DNA from 4 places in the Enterobacter sp. 4974935 genome. Region 2 is predicted to be linked to each of the others. Evidence: predicted binding sites of a transcription regulator. Region 2 holds the regulator's gene; each other region holds the start of a gene.
The links. Region 2 encodes LexA, which represses DNA repair genes until DNA is damaged. Its sites were predicted from a motif close to TNCTGTATGTACATACAGNA; they were not measured.
Positions count from the first base shown of each region.

Region 1 (2,201 bases), 1.2 Mb from region 2:
CTGGCGGCGCGCCAGAGCACCGCGCAGAATACGCGCGCGGCGAGATTCACGCCGCTGTACAGGCGCCTCGTCTTCCTCTTCGTACTCATCTTCATACTCGTCTTCATCGACCCACGTATCGTCACGACGGGTACGGTTGCTGGCGAACGTCAGCAGCGTCAGAATAAAGCTGCCGATCTTCTCAGCAATGCTCACCCAGGACCAGCCGGTAAACAGCGTCAGGCCCGCCGCCCAGATACAGAGCAGCGCCAGCGTGCCGCCGCTGCTATGAAGCATCGGTTGCAGCGCGGAGCTCAACAGGCTGCCGATCACCCCGCCGGAGGCGAAGTACCAGATATCATCAGCGTTGATCGCCGCCAGCCCACAGGAGGTGAGGATCAGCGCCAGGGCGCCAATCAGGCGCAGCGAAACGGCAAAATAATCGATGTAGTCGTCGTTCTGTCGATGACGCCAGGCAAACCAGCATCCGCCAATAATGATGACGGGAAGGGTATAAGCCATCACTCCGAAAATGAAAAAGAGCGTGTCCGCAAGCCAGGCACCGGGAACGCCACCTAAGTTATGAATAGGCTCATGCCATGCGGTTTGCGACCAGCTGGGATCTGAGGGGTTGAAACTGAGTAAGGCGGCCATCAGCCAGACGGCAAAAAGGGCAATAACAATCAGTAACGCCTCGAGGAGACGACGTCCGCTGCTTAGCTTAGATAATGTGACTTCTTTGTCTTCAGTGTATTCCTGGCTCAAGAAAGGCTCTCCAGGTATCAGGCATGTCCTGCCTGTGTGCTAAAACGGACAACAGCGCCGGGTATCCCCGGCACTGTTGCTGTATGGATTAACAGGAGTGTAATCAAACTACACTGATTTTGCACCTGTTCCGTGTTAGCGCGTCTTAATAACCAGACGATTGCTCTGTTTGACCTCTTCCATCACCACATAAGTACGGGTGTCGTTCACGCCTGGCAGACGCAGCAGGGTTTCACCCAGCAGCTTACGGTAGGCGGACATATCAGGCACACGGGTTTTTAACAGGTAGTCAAAATCACCGGAAACCAGATGACACTCTTGAATTTCTTCAAGTTTTTGTACAGCGGCGTTAAATTGCTCAAACACATCCGGCGCACCACGATTCAGAGTAATCTCAACAAATACCAGAAGTGAGGCATCCAGATAATGCGGGTTTAGCAGAGCCGTATAGCCCTGAATAAAACCCTGTCTTTCCAGTCGACGCACACGCTCAAGGCACGGCGTCGGGGAAAGTCCCACACGTTTTGAAAGCTCGACGTTGGAAATACGCCCATCCTTTTGCAATTCATTAAGAATGTTACGATCGATACGGTCGAGATCTTTGCCAGGGCGCTTCTTGCTATCTACCATTATTATTGTCTCTCTGTATTCCTTCCCTACTCCTGCCTGGACCCTGTGCACATCACTGTTCAGAGCCTGCACCCGTTATTCATCACATCGCCTGGTTATGTATTAGACGCGATGTGGATTCGGGTTCTGCGGTAAGAAGACCGTTGCCCGAAAGCAGTCACAGACATCACGTATGGCGTCTGTCCACACCATGCGTAGATTTCACTGACCCGGTAAAAATGGCATTTACGTGCATGTCTATTCGGCATGCAGTTCATGCGTCTTTTTTTCTTCCTTGAATGTTTTCGCAAAAGCGCAGGGGATTGTCAAAGCAAAACATCGATTTTTAGTACAAGATGCCGGATATTCATTACGGGGGGGTATTAATCATCATTTTATTGCCTTATAAACGCGCGATTTTCAGTAGCAGACGTGATATGACCGTGTCTGATCCATAGGGCGTGACTATTGCATATATCGGAAGCAAAACTGTCGTGCTCTTTTTTTACGGCAACAAATTCCCTACAATCCAGCCCATTGCCTGCCAACAACAATGGGGATCTCATGGGCACGACCAAACACAGTAAGCTGCTAATCCTTGGTTCTGGACCTGCGGGATATACCGCAGCGGTCTATGCTGCACGCGCTAACCTGCAACCGGTACTGATTACCGGGATGGAAAAAGGCGGTCAGCTGACCACCACCACGGAAGTGGAAAACTGGCCGGGCGACCCGAACGACCTGACCGGGCCGCTGCTGATGGAGCGCATGCACGAGCATGCTGCTAAATTCGAAACCGAAATCCTGTTCGACCACATTAATAAAGTGGATTTGCAGAACCGTCCGTT
Region 1 is NZ_JBZWGT010000003.1:2,820,713-2,822,913, forward strand. Features, by position in the region: gene AC4OVS_RS14835 (DNA translocase FtsK 4TM domain-containing protein) at 1-744, opposite strand, end outside; gene lrp (leucine-responsive transcriptional regulator Lrp) at 880-1,374, opposite strand; gene trxB (thioredoxin-disulfide reductase) at 1,918-2,201, shown strand, end outside.
Region 1: AC4OVS_RS14835 (DNA translocase FtsK 4TM domain-containing protein) is a predicted target of LexA. The motif match lies at 822-841, and genes of this name have one in related genera.

Region 2 (2,201 bases):
CTGCGTTGACGGCGACGATCTCAGGCCCAAGACGGGCACCAAAAACGGTTAATGCGCCGAAGCAGAGTTGCAGCAGGAGCGAACGGAGCATGATGTCGCGATTAAGCGCCAGCAGCTTACGCATATTGCCGCGCCAGGCCGATTTCAGCAGATCCAGGGTGATACCGCGCATCGCCAGCACGCGCCAGACCATCCCCAAACCGATCAGCAGCGTCCCGTACTCGGCAATTGCCGTAGCCAGCGCCGCGCCCCGGACGTTCATGTGCAGTCCCATCACCAGCCAGAGATCGAGCACAATGTTAAGCAGGTTGCCCACCACCAGCAGGATCACTGGCGCGCGGGCGTACTGCACGCCCAGCAGCCAGCCCAGAAGGACCAGGTTTGCCAGTGAAGCGGGCGCGCTGAGCCAGCGAATTTCGAGGAACCGCCGGGCTTGTTCCAGTACGGCATCGCTGCCGCCTACAATATGGAGCGCAAGATCAATCAGTGGCGTACGCAACAGAACGATTAACGCGCCAGCACCGAACGCCAGAATGAGCGGCTGAACCAGCGCACGCGCCAGACGCAGGGGATCTTTTGCACCATACGCCTGGGCCGTCAGGCCTGTCGTACTCATGCGCAGAAAAAGTAGCAGCATAAAGAGGAAGCTGGTCGCCGTTGCGCCGATCGCGACGCCGCCGAGATAAATCGGCGAATCGAGATGCCCGATAACTGCCGTATCCACCAGCCCCAGCAGAGGAACGGTAATATTGGAAAAAATCATCGGTAGCGCAAGACGCCACAACGCCTTATCGGCAGAAGTTAGCAATGCCATGGAAATTACCGGAATCAGAAAACAGGCCAGGCTGTAGAGGAACTACAGCCTGTCAGGAAGAGATTACAGCCATTCACCGTTGCGGATAACGCCGACCGCCAGCCCTTCAATAGAGAAGCTCTGCTCGCGGAGATCCACCACAATCGGGGAGAATTCATTGTTTTCAGGCAGAAGCTGCACGGTATTGCCTTGTTTTTTCAGGCGCTTAACCGTCACTTCATCATCAATGCGCGCCACCACGACTTGCCCGTTACGCACGTCCTGGGTTTTGTGTACCGCCAGCAGATCGCCATCCAGAATACCGATATCTTTCATGGACATTCCGCTAACGCGCAGCAGGAAATCGGCGCTCGGCTTGAACATGCCTGGGTCAACCTGATAGTGCCCTTCGATGTGCTGCTGCGCCAGCAGAGGTTCACCTGCGGCTACGCGACCCACCAGCGGAATACCGCTCTCTTCTTCCACCAGCAGACGGATGCCGCGTGAGGCGCCGGAAACAATCTCAATCACGCCCTTACGCGCAAGCGCCTTAAGGTGCTCTTCGGCAGCATTAGGAGAACGGAAGCCCAGACGCTGCGCAATTTCTGCACGCGTGGGTGGCATACCCGTCTGGCCGATATGATCCCGAATGAGATCAAACACCTCTTGCTGCCTGGTCGTTAACGCTTTCATACCGCCCCCTGGGTGTATATACAGTTATGCTGTGAGTATATACAGTCAAAGGCGATTTTGGAACCAAAAACTGCACAAAAAACCAGGGACTTAATTATTCCTCGAGGCTCATCGGAAATGCGACCAAAGTAGCGTGACCCAAGTGATCGCCGCCGTGATAATCGACAGCAGTACGGCAGCGGAACCCATGTCTTTCGCCCGGCCAGACAGTTCATGGAATTCCGACCCGATTCGGTCAACAACGGCCTCAATAGCGCTATTCAGAATTTCCACTATCATCACCAGAAGGACAGATCCGATGAGCAGTACGCGGGTGATAGCATCAACATCAAGGAAGCAGGCGATGACAACGGCAACGATTTCGGCAACCGCTTCCTGGCGGAAAGCGGCTTCATTAACCCATGCGGCGCGGAAACCTTTCCATGAATAACCGGCAGCTTTAATGATTCGAGTTAACCCAGTGGTATTATTGGCCATTAAAAGAACCTTTTATGATAAATAGCGTCAGTAACTAAAGCCGCAGCGCGTTTTGCTGCGACCTGAAGTATGACGGGTAACAACAGAAATTTTGCGCGCTTTCTGTTATCCTTGCGCCGCAATTGCATTATTAACCAGAGGCTTTACATCGTTTATGTCCGGCTGGCCACGAATTTACTACAAATTACTTAATTTACCATTAAGCGTACTGGTAAAAAGTAAGTCTATCCCAGCAGAA
Region 2 is NZ_JBZWGT010000003.1:4,043,147-4,045,347, forward strand. Features, by position in the region: gene dinF (MATE family efflux transporter DinF) at 1-814, opposite strand, end outside; gene lexA (transcriptional repressor LexA) at 878-1,486, opposite strand; gene AC4OVS_RS20595 (diacylglycerol kinase) at 1,595-1,963, opposite strand; gene plsB (glycerol-3-phosphate 1-O-acyltransferase PlsB) at 2,118-2,201, shown strand, end outside.

Region 3 (2,201 bases), 590 kb from region 2:
TCCCCGGATGAGCAGGTTCACATTGAAAGCGTCGGTCACTACTGGACGCTGCTGACTGAGCTGCTGAAAGCAATCCCTGTTAAGTAATAAGCCGTTTGATGCCCGGTGGCGCTTCGCTTACCGGGCATACGATTAGCCTAATCTACAGTCCCAGCACCAGCTGACGCTCCAGCTGCGGATCCAGCAAGGTGACGTGCAGCCCCACCAGCCTTACCCCTCGTCCGCCCCGCCGCTCTTCCCATGCCTTTTTTGCCGTCGCAATAAGATCCTCTTTGTTGAGGCGTGGCCAGACGTGCTCCTGCGTCGTCTGCTGAAAATCGTTAAATTTCAGTTTGATGCCCTGCCGGGCAATAAGCAGATCTGGTTTGACCTTCAGTAAGCGTCGTTCAAGCTCAGGATAGAGTTGTTCCGTAATAATGGTTTCACACTCTGTCCAGTCATGGATATCTTCGCTCAGCGTGCGTTCAACGCCGACCGATTTACGCAGCCGTTCGTTGTTCACATCCCGATCATCAATGCCCTGACTGCGTTCCCACAGTACGCGGCCAAACTTACCAAAACGCTTAAGCAGCAGCGCCAGATCGCTGCGCTGAACGTCTTCACAGGTGCGTAGCCCCATACTTTCCAGCTTCGCGGCGGAGACTTTGCCCACGCCGGGGATTTTGCTGAGCGGCAGCGTCTTTAAAAACGCCGGAACCTCTTCCGGGGTGATGACGTACTGGCCGTTGGGCTTATTTAAATCGGAGGCGATTTTGGCGAGAAATTTTATCGGCGCGACGCCTGCCGATGCCGTCAGGTTCAGCTCGTTAAAAATAGTCTGGCGGATCTCCTGCGCCATCAGGGTGGCGGAGCCGTGGCAGTGCACGCTGTGGGTGACATCCAGATAGGCTTCATCCAGCGATAACGGTTCAATCAGAGAGGTGTAGCGGGAGAAGATCTCCCGAATGTGGTTCGATGCTTCTTTATAGGCATCAAAACGTCCGGGCAAAAGAGTGAGATGCGGGCACAGTTTTAGCGCCATCGCTGTCGGCATGGCGCTGCGCACACCGTATTTGCGAGCAGGATAGTTGGCGGTGCTGATGACACCGCGCTGAACCCGGCTGCCGCCAATGGCGATGGGAATATCCCGCAGCGCCGGGTTGTCACGCATCTCCACTGCGGCAAAAAAGCAGTCCATATCGACATGGATTATTTTGCGCATAGTAAGCCCTCACTCATTACTGGATAAGTATACAGTAAACAAATGAGGGTTGAGAAGTATGCGTGGGAATTGTCGGGTGGCGGCGTTGCCTTACCCGACATACAAAACTAAATAATGCGTTGCTGCTCGCGAGCCATCCGTTTTTTTCGCGCATCGCACGGTTCCGGACAATCGCACACTTTTTCCATTCCGATGGAAGATATACCTCCACAGCTGCCCTGGATGCTTTTACGCTTGATGATCCAACCTAAGGACATCCCGAATATCACCAGTACAAACACCGCAAAGGTCGCCAGAAAGGTCAGCATAATCAGCCTCCGAAATCATCGAGCATGATGTTCTCATCTTCCACGCCAAGATCTTTTAGCATCTTAATCACGGCAGCGTTCATCATTGGCGGGCCACACATATAAAACTCGCAATCTTCCGGTGCCGGGTGCTGTTTGAGGTAATTTTCATACAGCACGTTGTGGATGAAGCCCGTATAACCTGTCCAGTTATCTTCCGGCTGCGGATCGGATAACGCCACATGGAAGGTAAAGTTAGGGTTATCACGTGCCAGTTGTTCAAACTCATCGTCATAGAACATTTCGCGCAGTGAACGCGCCCCGTACCAGAAGCTGATCTTGCGCTTGCTGCCAAGGCGTTTGAGCTGGTCAAAGATATGCGAACGCATCGGCGCCATACCCGCACCGCCGCCGATAAAGACCATTTCCGCGTCGGTGTCTTTGGCAAAGAATTCGCCGAACGGGCCGGAAATCGTCACTTTGTCACCAGGCTTGAGGGACCAGATATAGGACGACATGACGCCAGGGGGGGCATCAGGCACATTCGGCGGCGGCGTGGCGATACGCACGTTGAGCATAATAATGCCCTTCTCTTCCGGATAGTTAGCCATGGAATAAGCGCGAAGCGCGGGCTCTTTTACTTCGGAAACAAAGCGGAAGAGGTTAAATTTATCCCAGTCGGCCCGGTACTCCTCGGGCACGTCGAAGTCAGC
Region 3 is NZ_JBZWGT010000003.1:3,454,007-3,456,207, forward strand. Features, by position in the region: gene pepD (cytosol nonspecific dipeptidase) at 1-87, shown strand, start outside; gene dinB (DNA polymerase IV) at 143-1,201, opposite strand; gene nqrM ((Na+)-NQR maturation NqrM) at 1,309-1,509, opposite strand; gene nqrF (NADH:ubiquinone reductase (Na(+)-transporting) subunit F) at 1,512-2,201, opposite strand, start outside.
Region 3: dinB (DNA polymerase IV) is a predicted target of LexA. The motif match lies at 1,219-1,238, and genes of this name have one in related genera.

Region 4 (2,201 bases), on a different contig from region 2:
CGGGCATCCGTCTGGTACATCACCGCCCCGGCGGTGGCGGCGGTCCGGATGAAGTCACCGCGCAGGGGCTGTGAGATGGTGCTGATGGTCGCCATCGCCGCGATGTCGGTGCGATCGTCGTTGTGCAGATAGAAAGAATACTGGCCGTCCGGCACGTTTAGTCCTCTTTATTGTAAAGGGCAATCTCTCTGGCCAGAGCCAGCTGCGGATCGCCTATAACCTCGATACGGTCAGGAGCCAGAGGCCAGGCCTGACGGATAGCCTCTTCAATGAGGGATGCCCCTCCCCCGACCAGGAATACCCGGTTAACGTTCCTGAAGGCCGTCAGCTCACTGGTGACACGCGCGCCCAGGGAAGTGATTGCCTCTGTAATTTTGTTCAGCACATCGTCGATTTTTCCGGCATCGTTGATCACACGCTGCAGATACTGACGATCATTGCGGTTGCGGATGACCGTGTCAGCAATAAGCGCGCTGGTTTCGCTGTCTGCAGCCCGCAGCGCGCCTGCTGCTGCGCGGGTGACCTGCGACACGCCGACAGACGGATTGCCGTGTACCGCACTGATATCGTCAAACTGTCCGACAATCACGCCGGCATCGAGCGTGGTTCCGCCGAGATCGATAATCAGGGTGGACTCTGCGGGTCCGGGCTTCAGCTCCGCGAGACGGGAGAACGCCGCCGGCAGTGATTCCGGCATCACCTTCACGTCCGTTACGGTAAATGCCCTGCCCTTATTCAGAACCAGCTCACGCATCAGGTTTTCCCGTTTGCGTCGGATGTTCTCCTCGTTCCGCTGGCAGTCCCCGTCATAATACTCGCTCAGGGGCAGCGTCACGGTCAGGCTCACCGGCTGCGGCTCAAGCCCGCTGTTCAGCAGCGCATGATGCACGGCCAGCAGGTTGAGATCACCGTACTGATACTCCACGTTTGTTGTCGGGATGGCATCCCGGCTGACGCTGTCCCAGGTGTATTTCAGCGTGCCCACCTGATAGTTGAACGTTGCAGCACTGAACTCCGCCACTTTCCAGCCATGCCGGAAGGAGTTAGCAGAAACCCGGGTCTGCAGCTCGCTTCCTTCAAACCATGCCAGCTTAACATTAGTTGAACCATCATCGCAGTAAATATTCATCATTATGCTCCGTCAATTAAACTCAATTTGATACATATTATAAGAGCAAAATGGAAAAATAAAAGCCTTATTTCTCATTATGAGTAACAATAAAGAATCAAAATGATATTTACGAACATTTTGAGTAGCTTAGGTTACTCACTCTGTTCATGGCGCAGGCGATCTGGATTATCCTCACGCTGTTAAATATACTGTATAAATAACCAGTATATTTAGACGTCAGGAGGAAAGATGAAACTGCAGCTTTTCAGCACCGGGAAAGAACTCCCGCCACAGGCCCATCCGTTGTTTGCAGACCTGGCCAGCTGCGGTTTTCCCAGCCCTGCTGCTGACTATGTCGAATCTGATCTGGATCTCCATGATTACTGCATACGGCATCCGAGCGCGACTTACTACCTTCGCGCCAGCGGTGACAGCATGGCCGACGGCAGCCTTTACAATGGCGATCTGCTGGTTGTGGACTGTGCCGAGAAGCCCCGGCATGGCGATATTGTTGTGGCCAGCGTGCAGGGGGAGTTTACGGTCAAACGACTGCTGCTGACGCCACGACTGACGCTGCAGCCCATGAACGCCGCCTGGTCGCCGATCTATCCCGACCCGGACGATCTGGATATCTTTGGCGTCGTCACGCACATCATCCACCGCCCGAGGGAGATGTACTGATGTTTGCCCTGGCCGATGTGAACAGCTTTTATGCCAGCTGCGAACGCGTTTTCCGCCCGGATTTGAAAGGAAAGCCGGTTGTGGTGCTCAGTAATAACGATGGCTGCGTAATCGCAAGAAGTGCCGAGGCAAAGCCCTGGATCAAAATGGGCACGCCGTGGTTTCAGATGAAAAACGAAAGGTACCCGGAAAAAATATACGCATTCTCCAGCAACTATGAACTTTATGCCTCGATGTCGGCACGCGTGATGAGCTGCCTGGAGGAGCTGGCCCCCAGGGTGGAACAGTATTCGATTGACGAGATGTTCCTCGACCTGACCGGCGTTGAGCACTGCATGGACCTGGAGGACTTCGGCCGGCAACTGCGCCAGCATGTGTATGACTGTACCCGTCTGACAATCGGCGTGGG
Region 4 is NZ_JBZWGT010000001.1:94,055-96,255, reverse strand. Features, by position in the region: gene AC4OVS_RS00535 (plasmid partitioning/stability family protein) at 1-155, opposite strand, end outside; gene parM (plasmid segregation protein ParM domain-containing protein) at 158-1,129, opposite strand; gene umuD (translesion error-prone DNA polymerase V autoproteolytic subunit) at 1,361-1,792, shown strand; gene AC4OVS_RS00520 (Y-family DNA polymerase) at 1,792-2,201, shown strand, end outside.
Region 4: umuD (translesion error-prone DNA polymerase V autoproteolytic subunit) is a predicted target of LexA. The motif match lies at 1,319-1,338, and genes of this name have one in related genera.